Cupriavidus necator N-1: one gene and its partners. The protein of the gene in region 1 binds, or shares a complex with, the protein of each later gene. Links are inferred from orthologs where the notes say so. Each region holds a gene or a part of one and is shown in the gene's direction. Other genes may lie near its edges. The genes, in order: secY, secG and secA.

Region 1 (3,111 bases):
ACATGGTTCGCGCCACGCTGGACGGCCTTCAGAAGATGAGCACGCCGGGCGAAATCGCCGCCAAGCGTGGCAAGTCGGTCGAAGACATCCTGGGTTAAGGTGAACGCAATGTCGCAGAAAACCGTAAAAGTGCAACTCGTGCGCAGCCTGATCGGCACGCGCGAGGATCATCGCGCCACTGTTCGTGGCCTGGGCCTGCGCCGCATCAACTCGGTGTCGGAGCTGCAGGACACGCCCGCTGTGCGCGGCATGATCAACAAGGTCTCGTACCTGGTCAAGGTTCTGGCCTGATACCGGGAACTCGGAGAGCAAGATGCAACTGAACAACCTGAAACCGGCCGCCGGTTCGAAGCACGCCAAGCGTCGCGTCGGCCGCGGTATCGGCTCCGGCCTGGGCAAGACTGCCGGTCGCGGCCACAAGGGTCAGAAGTCGCGTTCGGGCGGCTTCCACAAGGTGGGCTTCGAAGGCGGTCAAATGCCGCTGTATCGTCGTCTGCCCAAGCGCGGCTTCACCTCGCTGACCAAGGCGTTCAACGCCGAAGTCACGCTGCGTGACATCGAGCGCCTGGAAGCGGCCGAAGTCGATCTGCTGGTCCTGAAGCAAGCTGGCCTGGTGGGCGAGCTGGTCAAGAGCGCCAAGGTCATCAAGGCTGGCGAACTGACCCGCAAGGTGACGATCAAGGGTCTGGGCGCCACCGCTGGCGCCAAGGCCGCGATCGAAGCCGCCGGCGGCCAGATCGCAGCCTGACAGGCATTTATCGCAGCATAGGCAGTCATAGTCGGAGCATCGTTTGGCCACGGCGAAACCCAATGCAAGCGCGCAAGCCAGGAACACGGCGAAGTACGGCGACCTCAAGCGCCGGCTGATGTTCCTGGTGCTGGCCCTGATCGTGTACCGCATCGGCGCTCATATTCCGGTGCCCGGTATCGATCCGGAGCAGCTTGCGAAGCTTTTCCAGAGTCAGTCGGGTGGCATCCTCGGGATGTTCAACCTGTTCTCGGGCGGGGCGCTGTCGCGCTTTACCGTCTTCGCGCTCGGCATCATGCCGTACATCTCGGCGTCGATCATCATGCAGTTGCTGACGATCGTGCTGCCGCAGCTGGAAGCGCTGAAGAAGGAAGGGCAGGCAGGGCAACGCAAGATCACGCAGTACACGCGCTACGGCACCGTGGTCCTGGCCACGTTCCAGGCGCTGTCGATTGCGGTGGCGCTGGAATCGCAGCCTGGGCTGGTGCTGGATCCGGGCCTGATGTTCAGGGCCACGGCAGTGATCACGCTGGTGACCGGTACGATGTTCCTGATGTGGCTGGGTGAGCAGATCACCGAGCGTGGTCTGGGCAACGGCATCTCGATCATCATCTTTGGCGGTATCGCGGCGGGCCTGCCCAACGCGATCGGCGGACTGTTCGAACTGGTCCGTACGGGTTCCATGAGCATCATCGCGGCGATCTTCATCGTGGCGATCGTGATCGGTGTGACCTTCGCCGTGGTGTTTGTCGAGCGGGGCCAGCGCAAGATCCTGGTGAACTATGCCAAGCGTCAGGTCGGCAACAAGGTGTACGGCGGCCAGTCGTCGCACCTGCCGCTGAAGCTGAACATGGCAGGGGTGATTCCGCCGATCTTCGCATCGTCGATCATCCTGTTCCCGGCGACGATTGCAGGCTGGTTCACGTCCCAGTCGACGGGTGCGGTTGGCCGGTTCGTCAAGGACCTGGCTGCCACGCTGTCGCCGGGCCAGCCGGTCTACATCCTGCTGTACGCTGCTGCGATTGTATTTTTCTGCTTCTTCTATACGGCCCTGGTGTACAACAGCCGTGAAGTGGCAGACAACCTGAAGAAAAGCGGTGCCTTCATTCCGGGCATTCGTCCGGGCGAGCAGACGACGCGCTATATCGACAAGATTCTGGTGCGCCTGACGCTGGCTGGTGCGGTCTATATCACACTGGTCTGCCTGTTGCCGGAATTCCTGGTGCTGCGGTGGAACGTTCCGTTCTACTTTGGCGGAACCTCGCTGCTGATCATCGTGGTCGTCACGATGGACTTCATGGCTCAGGTTCAGTCTTACGTGATGTCGCAGCAATATGAGTCGCTGCTGAAGAAGGCGAATTTCAAGGGCAATCTGACCTTGCGCTGACTTCGGATCGGTACAGGCTAGGTATGGCAAAAGACGACGTCATCCAGATGCAGGGGGAGGTCCTGGAAAACCTGCCCAATGCGACGTTCCGGGTCAAGCTGGAGAATGGCCACGTAGTACTGGGCCATATCTCCGGCAAGATGCGAATGAACTACATCCGGATTCTTCCGGGTGACAAGGTGACGGTCGAGCTGACCCCATATGATCTGTCGCGCGCACGAATCGTCTTCCGGACGAAGTGAGCGAACAGGAATTGAAGGAAGAGGAAAATTATGAAAGTGCTGGCTTCTGTTAAGCGCATTTGCCGCAACTGCAAAATCATCAAGCGCAACGGTGTCGTGCGCGTGATCTGCTCGTCGGATCCCCGCCACAAGCAACGCCAAGGCTAATCGGAAAGAGGATTGACGAATGGCACGTATCGCAGGGGTTAACATCCCGAACCACAAGCACACCGAAATCGGCCTGACGGCCATTTATGGTGTCGGCCGCTCGCGCGCTCGCAAGATTTGCGAGGCCACCGGTGTACCGTTTGACAAGAAGGTCAAGGATCTGACCGACGCCGACCTGGAAAAGCTTCGTGACGAAGTGGGCAAGGTCACGGTCGAGGGTGACCTGCGTCGTGAAACCACGATGAACATCAAGCGTCTGATGGACCTTGGTTGCTATCGTGGCATGCGTCACCGCAAGGGCCTGCCCATGCGCGGCCAGCGTACCCGGACCAATGCCCGCACCCGCAAGGGTCCGCGCAAGGCCGGCGTGGCTCTGAAGAAGTAAAGCCGAAGGCAGAGGAAGAAACTAATGGCAAAAGGTCCGAATAACGCCGCTCGCGCGCGTAAAAAGGTCAAGAAGAACGTTGCCGACGGCATTGCGCACGTCCACGCCTCGTTCAACAACACCATCATCACGATCACCGATCGCCAGGGCAACGCCCTGTCGTGGGCGACCGCCGGTGGCCAGGGCTTCAAGGGTTCGCGCA
Region 2 (2,888 bases), 2.5 Mb from region 1 along the record:
GGCGGCGCCAAGGCCGAGATCCCGCTGGGCGATATCCTGCGCCGGCGCATCACCGTGACCGGCTCCACGCTGCGTCCGCGCCCGGCATCGTTCAAGGGCAAGATCGCCGCGGCACTGCATGAGCAGGTGTGGCCGCTGCTGGCTGCCGGCAACATCAAGCCGGTGATCCACCAGGTGTTCCCGGCCGCGCAGGCGGCCGATGCGCATCGCCTGATGGAGTCGAGCGAGCATATCGGCAAGATCGTGCTGACCTGGTAAGTCACATCGACCGTTGCATGTGGCCAATGCTGCCGCCCCCCGCCATCGGGCGGCGGTAGCGCCGTGCCCCCGCCACAAGCTACAATACCGGGTTTGATTTGGGAGGGGCACTTCGTGAGACAAAAGCTCGTCATCGGCAATTGGAAGATGCACGGCAGCCTGGCTGCAAACGCGGCGCTGCTGGAGGGTATCAAGGCTGGCGCGGCCAAGGCGACGCTGGCGGTCTGCGCGCCGTTCCCCTATCTTGCACAATGCCAGGCGTTGCTGAATGGCTCGCAGGTGGCCTGGGGCGCACAAGATGTGTCGGCGGAGGCGCGTGGCGCCTTCACCGGTGAAGTCGCGGCATCGATGGTCGGTGAATTTGGTTGCACTTATGTGCTGGTCGGCCACTCGGAGCGCCGCACCTATCATGGCGAAACCGACCAGACCGTCGCGGCCAAGGCGCTGCGCGCGCTGGAATTCGGCATCGTCCCGGTGGTCTGCGTGGGTGAAACGCTGGCCCAGCGCGAGGCGGGCGAAACCGAGGCGGTGGTCGGCAGGCAACTGCAGGCCGTGCTGGACGCGCTGACGGTGGAGCAGCTGAGCCGCGTGGTGCTGGCCTATGAGCCGGTCTGGGCGATCGGCACCGGCAAGACCGCCACCAGCGAACAGGCGCAGGCGGTGCACGCGTTCCTGCGCGGCCAGGTTGTTGCGCGCGATGCGGGCGTGGCCGAGCGCATGGCCATCCTGTACGGCGGCAGCGTCAAGCCGGACAATGCGGCCGAACTGTTTTCCATGACCGATATCGACGGGGGCCTGATTGGCGGCGCCTCGCTGAAGTCGGAAGATTTTCTCGCGATCGGCAACGCCTGAATGCCGGCCGTTCCGATCGACCGATCAGGCAAGTAACCAGCCAGTAAGGCTTATTTAAATCAAATGGCAATCTTCAAGACTTTGTTGGTGGTGCTGCAGGTGTTGTCGGCGCTGGGCGTGATTGGCCTGGTGCTGATCCAGCATGGCAAGGGCGCCGATGTCGGCGCGGCATTCGGTTCGGGCGCCTCAGGCAGCCTGTTCGGTGCCACTGGCTCGGCAAACTTCCTGTCGCGCACCACCGCCGTGCTGGCCACGCTGTTCTTCGTCTGCACGTTGGCACTGACGCTGCTGGGCAACTACAAGCCGGCTGCGTCGCTGGGCGTGATGGGCGCGGCGCCGGCTTCGGCGCCCGCAGTGGCAGGTGCTTCGGCTCCCGCTGCAGCCGCGGCCGCTGACGCGTCGGCGCCGGCAGCCCCCGCTGTTCCGAAATAATCCGTAAGCCTTGCGGCGGATTCCTGAGTTTTTTTGCAGTTGTGCGTTGAACAAAGCAAGAAATCTAGGTTAGAATGCAAGGCTTGAAACGATTCCCCAGCGATGGGTTCCGAGCGAAGACGAAAGCCTCTGCAACGGACCTGAAGGGCCTGAAAACCCGGCGCCAGGCAATATTGTTTCTCCCCCAGCCGACGTGGTGAAATTGGTAGACACGCTATCTTGAGGGGGTAGTGGCGAAAGCTGTGCGAGTTCGAGTCTCGCCGTCGGCACCAAACAACTTGATCGGAGTCCCTGGCCGGGCAATGCACCCGAGCGTGGGGCTCCGGCAGTCCGCAAGGCGGCGCGCCATGAGGCTTATGGCTTAGCGCCTGGGGTGGGCAACAGGACGCCGCTTCAGCTGGTGCTGTTGACAACATTCCAGATAAGGCTGGCCGTACCTTGAATCTCGAAGCCTACTTCCCCGTTCTCATCTTCATCATCTTCGGTGTCGTGCTTGGCGTGGCACTGATGTCGATCGGTCGGATCCTCGGTCCGAACAAGCCCGATCCCGCGAAGCTGTCGCCGTACGAGTGCGGCTTCGAAGCGTTTGAGGACGCGCGCATGAAGTTCGATGTGCGCTACTACCTCATCGCCATCCTGTTTATCCTGTTCGATCTCGAAACCGCCTTCCTGTTTCCGTGGGGTGTCGCCCTGCGGGATATCGGCTGGCCGGGGTTCATCGCCATGGGCGTGTTTCTGCTGGAATTCATCGTGGGCTTCGTCTACATCTGGAAAAAGGGCGCGCTCGATTGGGAGTGATGTGAAATGGCAATCGAAGGCGTTCTCAATGAAGGCTTCGTCACGACTACCGCTGACAAGCTGATCAACTGGACCCGCACCGGGTCGCTGTGGCCGATGACTTTCGGCTTGGCCTGCTGTGCCGTGGAAATGATGCATGCCGGCGCCGCGCGCTACGACATGGACCGCTTCGGTGTGATTTTCCGCCCGTCGCCGCGCCAGTCGGACGTGATGATTGTGGCCGGCACGCTGTGCAACAAGATGGCCCCCGCGCTGCGCAAGGTCTACGACCAGATGGCGGAACCGCGCTGGGTGATCTCGATGGGCTCGTGCGCCAATGGCGGCGGCTACTACCACTACTCGTATTCGGTGGTGCGTGGCTGCGATCGCATCGTGCCGGTGGATATCTACGTGCCGGGCTGCCCGCCGACGGCCGAAGCGCTGATCTACGGCGTGATCCAGCTGCAGAACAAGATCAAGCGTACCAACACCATCGCGCGCAAGGGCTGAAATGGCGAAGCTCGACATCCTCAAGGCCGCGCTCGAGAAAGCTCTCGGCAAGCGCGTGC
Region 3 (3,516 bases), 220 kb from region 1 along the record:
GTCACGCTTGACGCCGGCCACGGCCAGGCCGTCGCGCATGCCGGCGGGCAGCAGCGCCAGCACCTCGGCCTCCAGCACCGACAGCTGGCGCGCGGTCTGCATCAGCGTCGAAACCGGGCCGGCCTTGGCCAGCCAGTCGTTGAGCGGCTTGGCGGCGGGGGTCTGCAGGGCGTGGTGGGTGAAGCGGCGCATGCATGCATTCTAGCAAGGGGCGCGGGGGCCGCCTTGCCCGACCGCGGATTGAAGCTGCGGCGGCCGCCCCAAACTGTGGCTGACGGGGCGCGCGGGCAATCATGCGCACGACACGCATGGTCAACATTCGGCGGGCTTGCCTGCCCTTGCGGGACGGGGCCAGGCGCGTTCCGGCCGTGACCCCGGCACATGATAAACTCGGCGTTTTGCGCCAATCTATCCATTCCTCGCCCGGCCGCCGGAGCAGCCCGCATCCCTGGGGTGCACCCGGTTCCGCGCAGGTGAAAGCAATCGATGATCACCGGCCTTCTCAAGAAAGTCTTCGGCAGCCGCAATGAGCGGCTGATCAAACAATATCGCCGCACGGTGGCGCAGATCAATGCGCTGGAGCCGAAGTTCGAGCAGCTCTCGGACGACGAGCTGCGCGGCATGACGGAGACCTTCCGGCAGCGCCACGCCGGCGGCGAATCGCTCGAGGCGCTGCTGCCCGAGGCCTTCGCCGTCTGCCGCGAGGCCAGCAAGCGTGTCATGAAGATGCGCCACTTCGACGTGCAGCTGATCGGCGGCATGGTGCTGAACGACAACAAGATCGCCGAAATGCGCACCGGCGAAGGCAAGACGCTGACCGCGACACTGGCCGTGTACCTGAATGCCATCACCGGCAAGGGCGTGCACGTGGTGACCGTCAACGACTACCTGGCGCAGCGCGATGCCGAGTGGATGGGCCGGCTGTACAACTTCCTGGGCCTGTCGGTGGGCGTGAACCTGTCGCAGATGCCGCACGACGCCAAGCAGGCGGCGTACAACTCGGACATCACCTACGGCACCAACAACGAGTTCGGCTTCGACTACCTGCGCGACAACATGGTCTACGACCCGTCGCAGCGCGTGCAGCGCCCGCTCAACTACGCCATCGTCGATGAAGTGGACTCGATCCTGATCGACGAGGCCCGCACCCCGCTGATCATCTCCGGCCAGGCTGAGAACCAGACCGACCTGTACCAGCGCATGAACGGCATCCCCAAGCTGCTCGAGCGCCAGATCGGTGAAGAGAAGGCCGATGGCACCGGCGTGGAGAAGCCGGGCGACTACTACGTCGACGAGAAGGGCCACCAGGTCTACCTGACCGAAGCCGGCCACGAGAAGGCCGAAGAGATCCTGTCGCAGCAGGGCCTGATCGGCGAGGGCGAATCGCTATACGCGCCGCAGAACATCACGCTGATGCACCACCTGTACGCGGCCCTGCGCGCGCACAGCCTGTTCCATCGCGACCAGCACTACGTGGTGCAGAACGACGAAGTCGTGATCGTCGACGAGTTCACCGGCCGCCTGATGACCGGCCGCCGCTGGTCCGACGGCCTGCACCAGGCCGTGGAGGCCAAGGAAGGTGTCACCGTCCAGCAAGAGAACCAGACGCTGGCGACGATCACCTTCCAGAACTACTTCCGCATGTACAGCAAGCTGGCCGGCATGACCGGCACGGCTGACACCGAAGCGTATGAGTTCCAGGAGATCTACGGCCTGGAAGTGGTGGTGATCCCGACCAACCGCCCGGCCCAGCGCAAGGACCAGCAGGACCAGATCTACAAGACCGGCAAGGAGCGCTACGACGCCGTGGTGCGCGATATCCGCGACTGCTACGAGCGTGGCCAGCCGGTGCTGGTGGGCACCACCTCGATCGAGACCTCGGAATACCTGTCGGGCCTGCTCGATCGCGAACAACTGCCGCACCAGGTGCTCAACGCCAAGCAGCACGCACGCGAAGCCGAGATCGTGGCCCAGGCCGGCCGCCCCAAGATGATCACCATTGCCACCAACATGGCCGGTCGCGGTACCGACATCGTGCTGGGCGGCAATGTGGAGAAGCAATCCGGTTTTATCGAGGCGGATCCGAACCTGTCCGACGCCGAGAAGGCCGCGCGCATCAAGCAGCTCGAGGATGAGTGGCATTCGCTGCACGAGCAGGTCAAGACCGCCGGCGGCCTGCATATCGTCGGCACCGAGCGCCATGAATCGCGCCGTATCGACAACCAGTTGCGCGGCCGTGCCGGCCGCCAGGGCGACCCGGGTTCGTCGCGCTTCTACCTGTCGCTGGACGACCAGCTGCTGCGCATCTTCGCCGGCGACCGCGTGCGCGCCATCATGGAACGCCTGAAGATGCCCGAGGGCGAGCCGATCGAGGCCGGCATCGTCACGCGCTCGATCGAGTCGGCGCAGCGCAAAGTCGAAGGCCGCAACTTCGACATCCGCAAGCAGCTGCTGCAGTACGACGACGTTGCCAACGACCAGCGCAAGGAAATCTACAAGCTGCGCAACGACGTGCTGGAAGCCCAGGATGTCGGCGACATGGTGACCAACCTGCGCGAGAGCGTGCTGGTTGAGCTGTTCCGCGACCACGTGCCGGCCGACACCATGGAAGAGCAGTGGAACATCGCCGGCCTGGAAACGCGCCTGCGCGAGGACTGGGGCCTGGAAGTGCCGCTGGCGCAGACCATCGAGGGCGCGCAGAGCATCGAGGACGAAGAGCTGCTCAACCTGATCATGAAGGCGGCCGCGGAGCGCTACGGCAGCAAGGTCGCGATGGTCGGCCGCGAGTCGTTCGCCGGCTTCGAGCGCTCGGTCATGCTGCAGAGCATCGACACGCACTGGCGCGAGCACCTGGCCGCGCTGGACCACCTGCGCCAGGGCATCCACCTGCGCGGCTATGCGCAGAAGGATCCCAAGCAGGAATACAAGCGCGAGTCGTTCGAGCTGTTCGCGCGTTTGCTGGACCTGATCAAGAGCGAAGTCACGCGCGTGACCTTCAACGTGCAGATCCAGTCGCCGGAAGAACTGGAGCAGGCTTCGGAAGAGATCGAGGAAGGCCTGTCGCACCTGGAGAACGTCCAGTACAAGCACGACGAGTTCGCCGAAGGGCGAGAGCCGGTCGAGGAAGCGCCGTCGCCGCGCACCGGTGCGGCCATGGCCGCCGCCGAGCTGGCGCTGGCGGGCATGCCCAAGGTCGGCCGCAACGACCCGTGCCCGTGCGGCTCGGGCAAGAAGTTCAAGCAGTGCCACGGCAGGCTCAGCTGAGTCGCGCACCGGTATGAGGTCGCGCCCGTCGCACGGCGTGACGCGAATGGAAACGACATGCCCGCCCTTAGCGGGCATGTTCGTCTGATGACAAGCAAGTTGCGAGCAGAAGCCGCAAGCAGATAACGCAAGCAGGAAAGAGGAGTCCACATGCCCGTCAATCTTCCGCTGCCCCAGGCAGAGAACCTGAAATCCGTCGCCGGCGTGGAGCTGGGCTGGGCCGAGGCGGGCATCCGCAAGGCCAACCGCAAG

Evidence for each region.
Region 2: secY (region 1) and secG share a complex: the UniProt entries of both Escherichia coli proteins name them as parts of the sec protein translocase complex. The link is inferred for Cupriavidus necator N-1 from one-to-one orthologs.
Region 3: the proteins of secY (region 1) and secA are in contact, whole or in part, in a crystal structure (PDB 3DIN), measured with the Thermotoga maritima proteins. The link is inferred for Cupriavidus necator N-1 from one-to-one orthologs. Residues at the interface, in WP_004081795.1 of Thermotoga maritima: Glu108, Gly109, Glu110, Glu111, Ala236, Glu237, Arg238, Arg239, Ile240, Thr241, Ile242, Gln243, Tyr244, Ala245, Arg246, Arg247, Val248, Thr249, Gly250, Arg251, Arg252, Val253, Tyr254, Gly256, Ala257, Ser258, Thr259, Tyr260, Leu261, Pro262; in WP_004082002.1 of Thermotoga maritima: Glu261, Ala262, Arg263, Lys300, Ala301, Arg302, Thr303, Ile304, Ile305, Leu323, Tyr324, Asp325, Pro326, Val329, Ser330, Tyr333, Ile336, Lys340, Phe345, Val349, Glu363, Phe364, Tyr374, Ser375, Gly376, Gly377, Glu393, Ile395, Thr482, Ser483.

What each region holds. Positions count from the first base shown.
Region 1 is NC_015726.1:3,554,221-3,557,331, reverse strand. What follows is about bases 3-2,963. They hold secY (preprotein translocase subunit SecY), read left to right. Parts: upstream 3-791; coding sequence 792-2,135; downstream 2,136-2,963. Other genes in these bases: rpsK (30S ribosomal protein S11), read left to right, coding at 2,934-2,963; rpsM (30S ribosomal protein S13), read left to right, coding at 2,544-2,909; rpmJ (50S ribosomal protein L36), read left to right, coding at 2,408-2,524; infA (translation initiation factor IF-1), read left to right, coding at 2,159-2,377; rplO (50S ribosomal protein L15), read left to right, coding at 314-748. Also shown: more of rpsE, read left to right, coding at 1-2; more of rpsK, read left to right, coding at 2,964-3,111. UniProt on the Escherichia coli protein: The central subunit of the protein translocation channel SecYEG. Consists of two halves formed by TMs 1-5 and 6-10.
Region 2 is NC_015726.1:1,015,677-1,018,564, forward strand. What follows is about bases 120-2,857. They hold secG (preprotein translocase subunit SecG), read left to right. Parts: upstream 120-1,173; coding sequence 1,174-1,542; downstream 1,543-2,857. Other genes in these bases: CNE_RS04805 (NAD(P)H-quinone oxidoreductase), read left to right, coding at 120-258; tpiA (triose-phosphate isomerase), read left to right, coding at 373-1,110; CNE_RS04825 (NADH-quinone oxidoreductase subunit A), read left to right, coding at 1,981-2,340; CNE_RS04830 (NuoB/complex I 20 kDa subunit family protein), read left to right, coding at 2,347-2,829; CNE_RS04835 (NADH-quinone oxidoreductase subunit C), read left to right, coding at 2,831-2,857. In the rest of the region: more of CNE_RS04805, read left to right, coding at 1-119; more of CNE_RS04835, read left to right, coding at 2,858-2,888. UniProt on the Escherichia coli protein: Subunit of the protein translocation channel SecYEG. Overexpression of some hybrid proteins has been thought to jam the protein secretion apparatus resulting in cell death; while this may be true it also results in FtsH-mediated degradation of SecY.
Region 3 is NC_015726.1:3,335,252-3,338,767, reverse strand. The notes cover bases 99-3,464. They hold secA (preprotein translocase subunit SecA), read left to right. Parts: upstream 99-486; coding sequence 487-3,264; downstream 3,265-3,464. Other genes in these bases: argJ (bifunctional glutamate N-acetyltransferase/amino-acid acetyltransferase ArgJ), read left to right, coding at 3,415-3,464; CNE_RS15645 (hypothetical protein), read right to left, coding at 99-192. In the rest of the region: more of CNE_RS15645, read right to left, coding at 1-98; more of argJ, read left to right, coding at 3,465-3,516. UniProt on the Escherichia coli protein: Required for protein export, interacts with the SecYEG preprotein conducting channel.